Regions from separate parts of the Nocardiopsis sp. M1B1 genome, predicted to be linked through region 1. Evidence: riboswitches for the same ligand, from Rfam matches in the RefSeq annotation. Region 1 holds a riboswitch; each other region holds the start of a gene.
What was found. A riboswitch is a leader RNA that binds a small molecule or an ion and turns the genes downstream of it on or off. The one in region 1 is predicted to bind cobalamin.
Positions count from the first base shown of each region.

Region 2: it holds a riboswitch for cobalamin, as region 1 does, so the genes downstream of both, ACSTA4_RS16960 (ABC transporter substrate-binding protein) here and ACSTA4_RS12580 (VWA domain-containing protein) in region 1, are expected to answer to the same signal.
Region 3: it holds a riboswitch for cobalamin, as region 1 does, so the genes downstream of both, metE (5-methyltetrahydropteroyltriglutamate--homocysteine S-methyltransferase) here and ACSTA4_RS12580 (VWA domain-containing protein) in region 1, are expected to answer to the same signal.

Region 1 is NZ_CP196194.1:2,948,638-2,951,901, forward strand. Features, by position in the region: gene ACSTA4_RS12580 (VWA domain-containing protein) at 1-1,629, opposite strand, end outside; cobalamin riboswitch at 1,664-1,805, opposite strand; gene cbiE (precorrin-6y C5,15-methyltransferase (decarboxylating) subunit CbiE) at 1,856-3,139, shown strand; gene cobM (precorrin-4 C(11)-methyltransferase) at 3,108-3,264, opposite strand, start outside.
Region 2 is NZ_CP196194.1:3,880,914-3,884,177, reverse strand. Features, by position in the region: gene ACSTA4_RS16965 (FecCD family ABC transporter permease) at 1-425, opposite strand, end outside; gene ACSTA4_RS16960 (ABC transporter substrate-binding protein) at 434-1,480, opposite strand; cobalamin riboswitch at 1,506-1,685, opposite strand; gene ACSTA4_RS16955 (threonine ammonia-lyase) at 1,828-2,787, shown strand; gene ACSTA4_RS16950 (histidine kinase) at 2,848-3,072, opposite strand.
Region 3 is NZ_CP196194.1:1,897,043-1,900,306, forward strand. Features, by position in the region: gene ACSTA4_RS08205 (polysaccharide deacetylase family protein) at 1-1,531, opposite strand, end outside; cobalamin riboswitch at 1,812-1,972, shown strand; gene metE (5-methyltetrahydropteroyltriglutamate--homocysteine S-methyltransferase) at 2,138-3,264, shown strand, end outside.

The sequences.
Region 1 (3,264 bases):
CAGGATCGCGGTCTTGACCTCGGTCATGCGCCTGCGCGCCGCCATGGAGCCGGACGCGTCCACGCAGAACAGCACCAGGTTGGTCTCCTGCCCCTCGCGGACCGCGACGCGCAGGTCGCGGGGGCGCAGCCGCAGGCGGCCGCCGTGCTGGGGCCGCAGCGCGGCGGCCCGCACGGTCTCCACCAGGTGGACGGCGCTGCCCGAACCCCGTCCGGGCGCGGCGGCGCCGATCCGGCGGCCCCGCGTGCCCACGGCCCGGCTGCGCCTGCCGTCGGCGCCCTCGCCGGAGCCCCGCACGGTGAGCAGCCGGGTCCGGTAGGGGGCGGCGGCCCTGGCGGTGGCCGGTGGGGCGCCGGAGGGGCGGGGCTCGGGGGAGTCGCCCTCGGCGTCCTCGGGCGCGTGCTCGGCGGAGGCGGGGGAGTGCTCCGGGTCGGGCTGTTCGGCGCCGGGGGCCTCGGCTTCCCCGTCTCCCCCGGAGTGATCCGGGGGACTGGCGTTGTCGGAGGGGCCCTGTGGGTCCTGTGCGTCCGACGGGGTTTCGGAACCGTCGCCGTCGTCGCCTCCGCGCGGACCCGGCGGCTCCGGGGGGTCGGGCGGCGGTTCCTCGTCGCCCAGGATCCGGTCCAGGAGCTCCTCGTCCAGTCCCGGCGCGTCGAAGGGGTTGCGTCGGCGCCGGTGCGGCAGGGCGAGCGTGGCGGCGCGGCGGATGTCGGCCCGGGTGACCCGCGTCCGGCCCGCCCAGGCCGCGTGCGCCATCGCCGTGCGCGCGGTCACGATGTCGGCGCGCAGGCCGTCCACGTCGTAGGCCGCGCACACCTCGGCGATCTTCAGCAGCGCAGCCTCGGACAGGCGCACCCGGCCCAGCGCCTCCCGGGCCGCCGCGATGCGTTCGGCCAGGGCCTTCTCCGCCTCGTGGTAGCGACCGGCGAAGGCGGCGGGGTCGGCGTCGTGGGACATGCGCCTGCGCACCACCTCGGCGCGGGTCGCGGGCTCGGACGGCGCGGCGACCTCGACGGTGAGCCCGAACCGGTCCAGGAGCTGCGGGCGCAGCTCGCCCTCCTCGGGGTTCATGGTGCCGATGAGCAGGAACCGGGCCGCGTGCTCCACGGAGAACCCGTCGCGCTCCACGGTGACCCGGCCGGTGGCGGCGGCGTCCAGGAGCAGGTCCACCAGGTGGTCGTGCAGGAGGTTGACCTCGTCGACGTAGAGGATGCCGCGGTGGGCCCGGGCCAGCAGACCGGGTTCGTAGGCGACCCTGCCGTGGGTGAGGGCCTGCTCCAGGTGCAGGGAGCCCAGGACGCGGTCCTCGGTGGCGCCGACGGGCAGTTCGACCAGGCGCACCGGGCGGCTCTCCACGGCCGTGCCGGACCCGAAGGGCCCGTCGGGGGAGTGCTGCGCCGGGTCGGCGGGGTCCACGGAGAACCGGTCGCCCTCGTAGACGTCGACGGGCGGCAGGAGGGAGGCCAGGGCACGGACCGCGGTGGACTTGGCGGTGCCCTTCTCGCCGCGCACCAGGACGCCGCCGATCTCCGGGGAGACGCTGGTGAGGACGAGGGACAGGCCCAGGTCGTCGAGTTCCTCGGCGTCGCAGCCGACGATCGCGGAAAAGGGGTAGTGCGGTGACCGCAATGGCATGTAGAGGCTCCCGCTCATGTCGCCATCGGTAAGGGACGGGCGTGAGGCCGGTCTTCGGACTTGCCGGGTCCTTCCTGGACGGAAGGCTCGGTTCACCGCAGCGGGCCTGTGCCGGAGTCTCACCGGGCTTCCCAGATTCTCCCCGTCGGCCGTCCCCACCGTTTCCGATGGCTGGGCCGTTGGGGCACCTCATGCCTGCCGCCACGATAGCGTCCGAGGAATGAAGGATGACGCGCCCCCTCCCCCCGAACCCAGGATCACCGTCGTCGGCGTCGGCGCGGACGGCTGGTCCGGCCTGCCCGAGCGGCTGCGCGCGCTCGTCCTGGCCGCCGACACGGTGCTGGGCGGTCGCAGGCACCTGGCGATGCTCCCCGACCGGCCCCGGCAGCGCCGCCGGGTCTGGCCCTCACCCCTGCGCGAGGGCCTGCCGCCACTGCTGACCTCGCTCGACGCCGCCTCCGCCGACCACGCTTCCACCGGCGGCGCCTCCACTGACACCCCCTCCACCGTGGCGCTGGCCTCCGGCGACCCCCTGGTGTCCGGTATCGCCACCACCCTGATCGACCTGCTGGGCGCGGACGCCGTGCGGGTGGAACCCGCCGTCTCCTCGGTCGCCCTGGCCCGCGCCCGCATGGGCTGGCCCGCCGAACGCTGCGCGGTGGTGGGGCTGGTCGGCCGCGACCCCCGCCTGCTGCTGCGCCAGCTCGCCCCCGGCCACCGCGTCCTGGTGCTCTCCTCCGACGGCGCCACCCCCGCCGCGGTCGCCGCCCTGCTGGTCGGCGCGGGCTACGGCGCCAGCCGGATGACCGTGCTGGGCGACCTGGGCGCGGACTCCGAGTCGCGCCTGGAGACCACCGCCGACCACTGGCTCGCCTCACCTCCCGGCACGGTGCCCCCGCTGCACGTGCTGGCCCTGGAACTTCTCGGCCCGCCCGGCTACGGCCTGGTCGCGGGGCTGCCCGACGACGCCTTCGAACACGACGGGCAGCTCACCAAGCGCGACCTGCGCGCCTCGGCGCTGGCCCGCCTGGCTCCCTCACCGGGCCAGCACCTGTGGGACGTGGGCGCTGGCGCGGGGTCGGTCGGCGTCGAGTGGATGCGCGCCCACCCCTCCTGCACCGCCACGGCGGTGGAGGCCCACCCCGAACGGGCCGCGCGGATCGGCCGCAACGCGGGCCGCCTCGGTGTTCCCGGCCTGGATGTGGTCACCGGCCGCGCGCCGGACGCGCTGGCCGGGCTGCCCGCGCCCGACGCGGTGTTCGTCGGCGGCGGCGCGACCCGGCCGGGCGTGCTCGACGCCTGCCTGGGGGCGCTGCGGCCGGGAGGGCGGATCGTAGTGCACGGGGTGACGCTGGAGACCGAGCACCTGCTCGCCGACGCCCACCGGCGCCACGGGGGCGAGCTGACCCGGATCGCCGTCGAGACCACCGCGCCCATCGGCGCGTTCACCGGCTGGTCGCCCGCCCGCACGGTCACCCAGTGGTGCCTGACGGCGGGCCGCTGACCCGAGGCCGGGCCGGGTCGTAGAGGTAGGACTCACCACCCGTCTCGGGATCGAGCGCCCGCCCCACCAGGATCACCGCCGCCTGCCGGAACCCGGCCTCCTCCACCGCGTCGGCCACGGTGGAG
Region 2 (3,264 bases), 930 kb from region 1:
GCACCGAACACGCTGATCGCCAGGACCGCGGCCAGGGAGGCGCCCGCGTTGACGCCGAGCACGCCGGGATCGCCGAGGGGGTTGCGGGTCACCCCCTGCGCCAGGACCCCGGACACGCCCAGGGCCGCGCCGACCGCCAGCCCGGCCAGGGTGCGCGGCACACGCAGGTGCCGCACGACCAGGTCGGTGTCCGAACCGGTGAAACCGGCGTAGGCGAGGTACACGTCGGACACCGACAGCCGCTCGTAGCCGACCAGGACCGATACCAGCAGGGTCGCGGCCAGGACCAGCAGGGCCACCGCCAGCCCGGCCGCGCGGGCGCGGGCTCCGGCGAGCACCCCGGAACCGTCGGCGGCGGCCCGCAGCCGGTGCCGGACCCCCGAGGGCACGGTCGTCACGGGCCTCTCGGCCACATGGGGGGCCATCGGCCCGCCTACCCGAACAGGCCGGGGTGCAGGATCCGGGCCACCGTCTCCACCGCGGCCGCGCTGCGCACACCCGCGGAGCGGTCGGCGAAGGTGAACTCCTCCACCTGCCCCCCGGTGACCGCGGTCAGGTTGGCCAGCACGGGGTCGGCCGTGATCCGCTCCACGTCCGGGGCGGCGTCGGCGGCGGTCATCCGCGCGTCGCAGCACACGTCGACCAGGATGAAGTCGGGGTCGCGCGCGATCACGTCCTCGACGGCCACGTCGTGGTTGCGCCCGCCGTCCAAGTCGGCGAAGGCGTTGACGCCGCCGGCCAGCCGGATGATCTCGGTGGAGAAGTCCTGCCCGCCTGCCACCCGGAACCCCTGGTCGCTGGGGCGGCCGACCATCACCGTGGGCCGGTCCTCCTCGGGCACGCGGCCCTCCAGGGCCCGGGCGACCCCGCCTACCGTGCCCTCCATGTCCGCGACGACCTCCTCGGCGCGCTCGCGCGCGTCGAACAGCGCTCCCAGGTCCCGCAGGTCGGCGTAGACGCTGTCCATCGTCACCGAGGCCGGGTCGATGGTCGCGTCGGTGCGGCCGTCCCCGCTCGGGCACAGCGGTGCCGGGATCCAGCTGCCGACGCCCAGCTCGCGCAGGGAGGCCCGCGTGCCGAGGTTCTCGTCGGTGAACACGTCGTTGAACCCGGCGAGCACGAAGTCGGGCCTGTGGCTGAGCAGCTCCTCGCGGCTGGGCAGGTTGGGGTAGTACTCCTGCCCGGCCTGGGCGTCGGCGTACTCCTCCAGGACGGCGGCGTCCAGGAACGCCGTCCCCACCAGGCGGTCGCTGAGGCCCAGCGCGTGGGCGGTCTCGATGGCGGGCTGGTAGGCGGCGAACACCCGTTCCGGCGGGCTGTCCGCGGCCACCTCGACGCCGCAGTTGCGGATCGTCTCCCCGGCGGCCTCGGGGGAGGGGTCGGCGGTGCCCCCGCCGCAGGCGGTCGCGGCCAGGAGCAGGGCGAGGGCGGCGCAGGCGGGCAGGCGGTACCGGACCGCGCGTGCCCCGGTGGGCTTCATCGAACAAACCATCCTTCGTGGTCTGATGACGCGGACGGTCGCAGCCGGTCTCCTGGCTCCCGGAGTCGGGCTCTGGCCCCGCGCCCCCACCCTTCCCGAGCCGTGTCCGGCCCAGTGGCGTGCGGGAGGCGCCCTCCGGTCACAGTGGCGAGGACCGCGCCGGACTTCCACCGGCTTCCCGTGCACTGCGACGTCGACGATATGGACTTGTGCTGACAGTCAACCGGCCACGGTAGTGCACGCGGGCCCCCTCCGCGAGACCCGCTCCCCCTCCCGGCCGACGGCCGCGGTCCCGGGGGCCGCCGGTCCGCACGCGTGGCCGGTCCGGGACCGGGAACAGGGAACGCATGGAACTGATCACGGTGGAGGACGTCCGCGCCGCTCAGGAGCGCCTGCGCGGGGAGGTGGTGTGCACCCCGCTGACGGCGGGCCCCGCCGGAGGGCCGCCGTTCCTGCTCAAACCCGAGAGCCTCCAGCCCACCGGGGCCTTCAAGCTGCGCGGCGCCACCAACGCCGTCGCCCTGCTCGACCCCGCCCGGCGCCGCAGCGGTGTGGTGACCCACTCCTCGGGCAACCACGGCCAGGCGCTCGCCTACGCCGCTGCCCGGCAGGGGGCGCCATGCACCGTCGTCGTCCCCGAGGGCGCGCCCGGGGTGAAGGTCGACCGCATGCGCGCCCTCGGCGCCCGCATCGTCGTGGTCGCCCCCCGGGAGCGGGAGGCCACCGCGCGGCGGCTCCGGGACGAGGAGGGGCTCACCCTGGTCCCGCCCTTCGACGACCCGCGCGTCATCGCGGGCCAGGGCACGGTCGGCCTGGAGATCCTGGAGCAGTCGCCCGGGGTCGCGACCGTCGTCGTGCCCGTGGGCGGGGGCGGGCTGGCCTCGGGGGTGGCCACCGCCGCGCTGGCCGCCGCGGGCCCGCGCCGTGTCCGCGTCGTGGGGGTGGAGCCCGAACTGGCCGCCGACGCCGCCGAGAGCCTGCGCACCGGGAGCCTGGTCGCCTGGCCGCCCGAGCGCACCCACCGCACCATGGCCGACGGGGTGCGCGTGTGCCTGTCCGAGCTGACCTTCGCCCACCTGCGCGCCCGCCTGGACGAGGTCGTCACCGTGACCGAGGAGGAGATCGCCCGCGCCGTCGCCGCACTCGCCCACGGGGCGCGTCTGGTGGCCGAGCCCAGCGGGGCCCTGGCCGCGGCCGCGGTCCTGGCGGGCCGGGTGCCCACCGCGCACGGACGCCCGCAGGAGACGGTCGCGGTCGTCTCGGGGGGCAACGCCGACCCGGAGCTGTTCGCCCGCCTGGTGGCGTGAGCCGCGCGACCGGACGGGGCGGAGGCCGCCCGCCGGGGCCACGCCCTGGCGGGGCCGTTCTCAGGCGCGGGAGCCCCCGCCGCCGGCGGGCCCGCTCCCGTTCACCCGCTCCCGCTCGTCCGCGCGCGCCGCCACGGGGTTCGCGCGCCGGGCGGCGCGCGCGGCGCGGTCCTCGCGGCGGCGCATGGCCATGTCCGACAGGGCGGCCAGACCGAAGGCGATGACGACGGCGGCGACGATCAGCACGGTCCACAGCGCGGTACCGAAGGAATCGGGGTCGATCATGGGTGCTCCGAGGGGCTCGGGGGTGGACGTGCCGACAGCACAACCGTAATAGGCGTTAACTTTCGGACCGACTGTTAGCGGCAGTGAACTGGGTCATACACACGTCGCCGCACGTCCGCACGCCGCACACGGCGAGGGCCCGGGACGGCGTCACGTGCCGTCCCGGGCCCTCGCCGGGCGAGTCCCGAGCCC
Region 3 (3,264 bases), 1.1 Mb from region 1:
GCTCGGCGCTCTCCTCGGGGGCGTCGGGGACCCCGTCCATGTAGGTCTCGCCGGGGGTCGTGGTCCCCAGCAGCTGGGACACCGTGACCATGGTGTACCCCTGCTCGTGCAGTTCCCGGATCGCCGTGAGGGAGGCGTCGACGGTGGTGCCGTGGATGTCGTGCATGAGGATGATCGCCCCGTCCGAAGCGCCCTCCAGCACCCGGTCGTGGATCAACGAGGCCTTGCGGTCCTTCCAGTCGAGGGTGTCCACGCTCCACAGGATCTGGGCCAGGCCCATGTCCGCGGTCACCGAGGCCACGCCATCGTCGGTCGAGCCGTAGGGCGGACGCATGAGGTCCATGGTGTAACCCGTCTCGCGGTACACCAGCGCCTGCACGACGTCCAGGTCCGCGCGCACCCCTCCCGCGCCCAGGCCGGCCAGGTCGGGGTGGTTCAGGGTGTGGTTGGCGATCTCGTGCCCCTCGGCGTAGGCGCGCCGCACCGTGTGCGGGTGCTCCATGACGGGGTTGCCGGTGACGAAGAACGTGGCCCGCGCGTCGTACTCGGCGAGGGCGTCCAGCAGTTCGGGGGTGCGCCCGCCGGGGCCGTCGTCGTAGGTCAGCGCCACGCACTTGGTGTCGGGGTCGGAGCAGCCGACGCCGGGGTCCACCGCGGGCACCTGTCCGGGGACGGCGCCGTCCTCCCGGCCGTCCTTGTCGGCCCGGGGCGGGGCGGCGATGGAGAAGTCGTCCACGCCCACGGTCGCGGCGTCGCGCACGCGCAGGCCCAGCTCGGACAGCAGGCCCTCGGCCTCACCGGCGGCGACCACCGCGCGGGTGCGGCCCTCCCGCGCCGGGGCGACCTGCCCGGCGTCGAACTCCACGACCAGGTCCCCGTCGGGGTTGAAGCCCACCGAGTCGTACAGGGAGCTGATCGGGTGGATGACGTCGGGGTCGGCCGGGCCCTCCCCGCCCTCCCCGCTCCCGACGGCGCCGCGCACCAGTCCGTTGAGCTCCTCCAGCTGCTCCTGACCGCCGACCAGCGCGGCGGAGGGGTGGTGCGCCGCGGTCTCGGTGTCGTACCAGTAGGTGGTGTAACCCTCCCGGGACCCCTCGGAGTCGGTCTCCACCCGGGTCACGCGGACCCCCAGCAGGCCGTCGCGCGCCGCGGTCAGGTTCCACCCCGCCTCGAAGGAGACCGCACCGGGGTTGGCCGCCTCGAAGGCGCGCACCTCGTCGGACAGCTCGCGCTCCAGGAAGTCGGCCAGCGGCTCGGCGTTGGGGATCACCGGGTAGGTCACCGAGACGGAGATCTCCCCGTCGTAGGGCAGCTCGGCCTCCTCCACGCCCGCCACGGCGGCCGCGTCCACCTCGGTGAGCCCGTCGGGCTCGCCGGAGGCCGGGGGAGGCGGCTCGCCCTCGGAGAGCGGCGCTCCCTGCGTCCGCGGCCCGGGCTCGGGCTCTCCGGAGGAGCGGGTGGCAAACAACACCATGCCCGCCAGGATCGCCAGGGCTACCACGACCGTGATCAGGGGGTGGTCCGGTGCCATGGCGAGGCGGGACTGCTTATTCACGAGGGAATCTCCACGTTCATCGCTCAGACGAACGTCCGCGGGGAGCAGAGAGGGCTCACCCGCGCAACGCTTGACTTCGTGTGTGACGCCGACCGAAGGACGGGGGTTCTCACCGTCCGGGCCGGGCGCATGGGGCCGCACGCCGGGTACAGGGGCGAAGGGGGCCCTCCCTATACTTGCAGCCGTGGAAGGTACATGATCCACCCCCGCGTCCCGGGCCCGGCCCGGAACGAACGGGGCGGAACCATGTCGCAAGAGGGAACCCGGTGCGAGTCCGGGACTGCCCCGCAGCGGTATGGGGGAACGAACGTCGCCATGAGCACTGGTAGTGCCGGTCGCCGAGACCGGAAACCGGGAAGCGGCGGCCAGTAGGAGGAGCGGTGTCCGCACCGCCCGCGCCCCCGAGTCCGAAGACCTGCCTCCACCCGGCGACGCGCCCGCGGCGCCGGTGGTCCCGCGCCCCGAGGGAGGGCCGGAGGCGGTGGCAGGTCCGGTGCGCGCCCGCGGCGCGTCCGTCGGCGTGCCCGCCCCTCTTCTCCTCCCCGCGGCCGGTACCCGGCTTTCGACGAGGGAGAGAAGCTCATGACCACGACCCCCGCGCCTTCCGCGGCCCCGGGCGGGCCGCGCCCCTCCGTGCGCTCGACCGTGCACGGCTACCCGCGCATCGGCCCCGACCGCGAGCTCAAGCGCGCCTGCGAGTCCCACTGGAGGGGCCGCACCACCGCCCGGGAACTGGACGCGGTCGCCGCCGACCTGCGCCTGGGCGTCTACGCCCAGCTGCGCGAGGCCGGTGTCGACGACATCCCCTCCAACACGTTCTCCTACTACGACCACGTGCTGGACACAGCGGTCCTGTTCGACCTGGTCCCCTCCCGCTTCGCCCCGCCCGCCGCGGCTCCGGACCGCGAGGAGGAGCTGCGCCGCTACTTCGCGCTCGCCCGCGGCGAGCAGGGCGCCCCTCCGCTGGAGATGACCAAGTGGTTCGACACGAACTACCACTACCTGGTCCCCGAGCTCTCGCCCGGCACCCGTCCGCGCCTGGTGGGCGACAAGCCCGTCGCCGAGTTCCGCGAGGCCGCCGAGGCGGGCTTCCACACCCGCCCGGTCCTGGTCGGCCCGCTCACCTTCCTGCTGCTGGCCAAGCCCGCCGACGGCGCCCCCGAGGGCTGGGAACCCGTCCAGCTGCTCGACCAGCTCCTGGACGCCTACGCCCAGCTGCTCGGCGACCTGCGGGCCGCGGGCGCCACCGAGGTCCAGCTGGACGAGCCGATCCTGGCCACCGACGAGGGCCGCGCCGCCGTCGGCCACCTGGAGCGCGCCTACCAGCGCCTGGGCGCGGTCACCGACCGGCCCTCCCTGCTCGTGTCCACCTACTTCGGCTCCATCGGCTCCGCGGCCCTGCGCGTCCTCAAGGAGTCCGCGGTCGAGGCGGTCGGCCTGGACCTGGTCACCGACGACGAGGGCGTGGACGACCTGGTGCGGATCTCCGGCTTGGGCGCCACCCGCCTGGTCGCGGGCGTGGTGGAGGGGCGCAACGTCTGGCGCACCGACATCCCGGCCGCCGTCGCCGCACTCGGCACCCTGCTCGCCCTCACCGACGAGCTGACCGTGAGCACCTCCTGCTCCCTGCTGCACGTGCCCCTGGACCTGGACGCCGAGACCTCCCTCGCCCCCGAGCTGCGCGGGGCCCTGGCCTTCGCCCGGCAGAA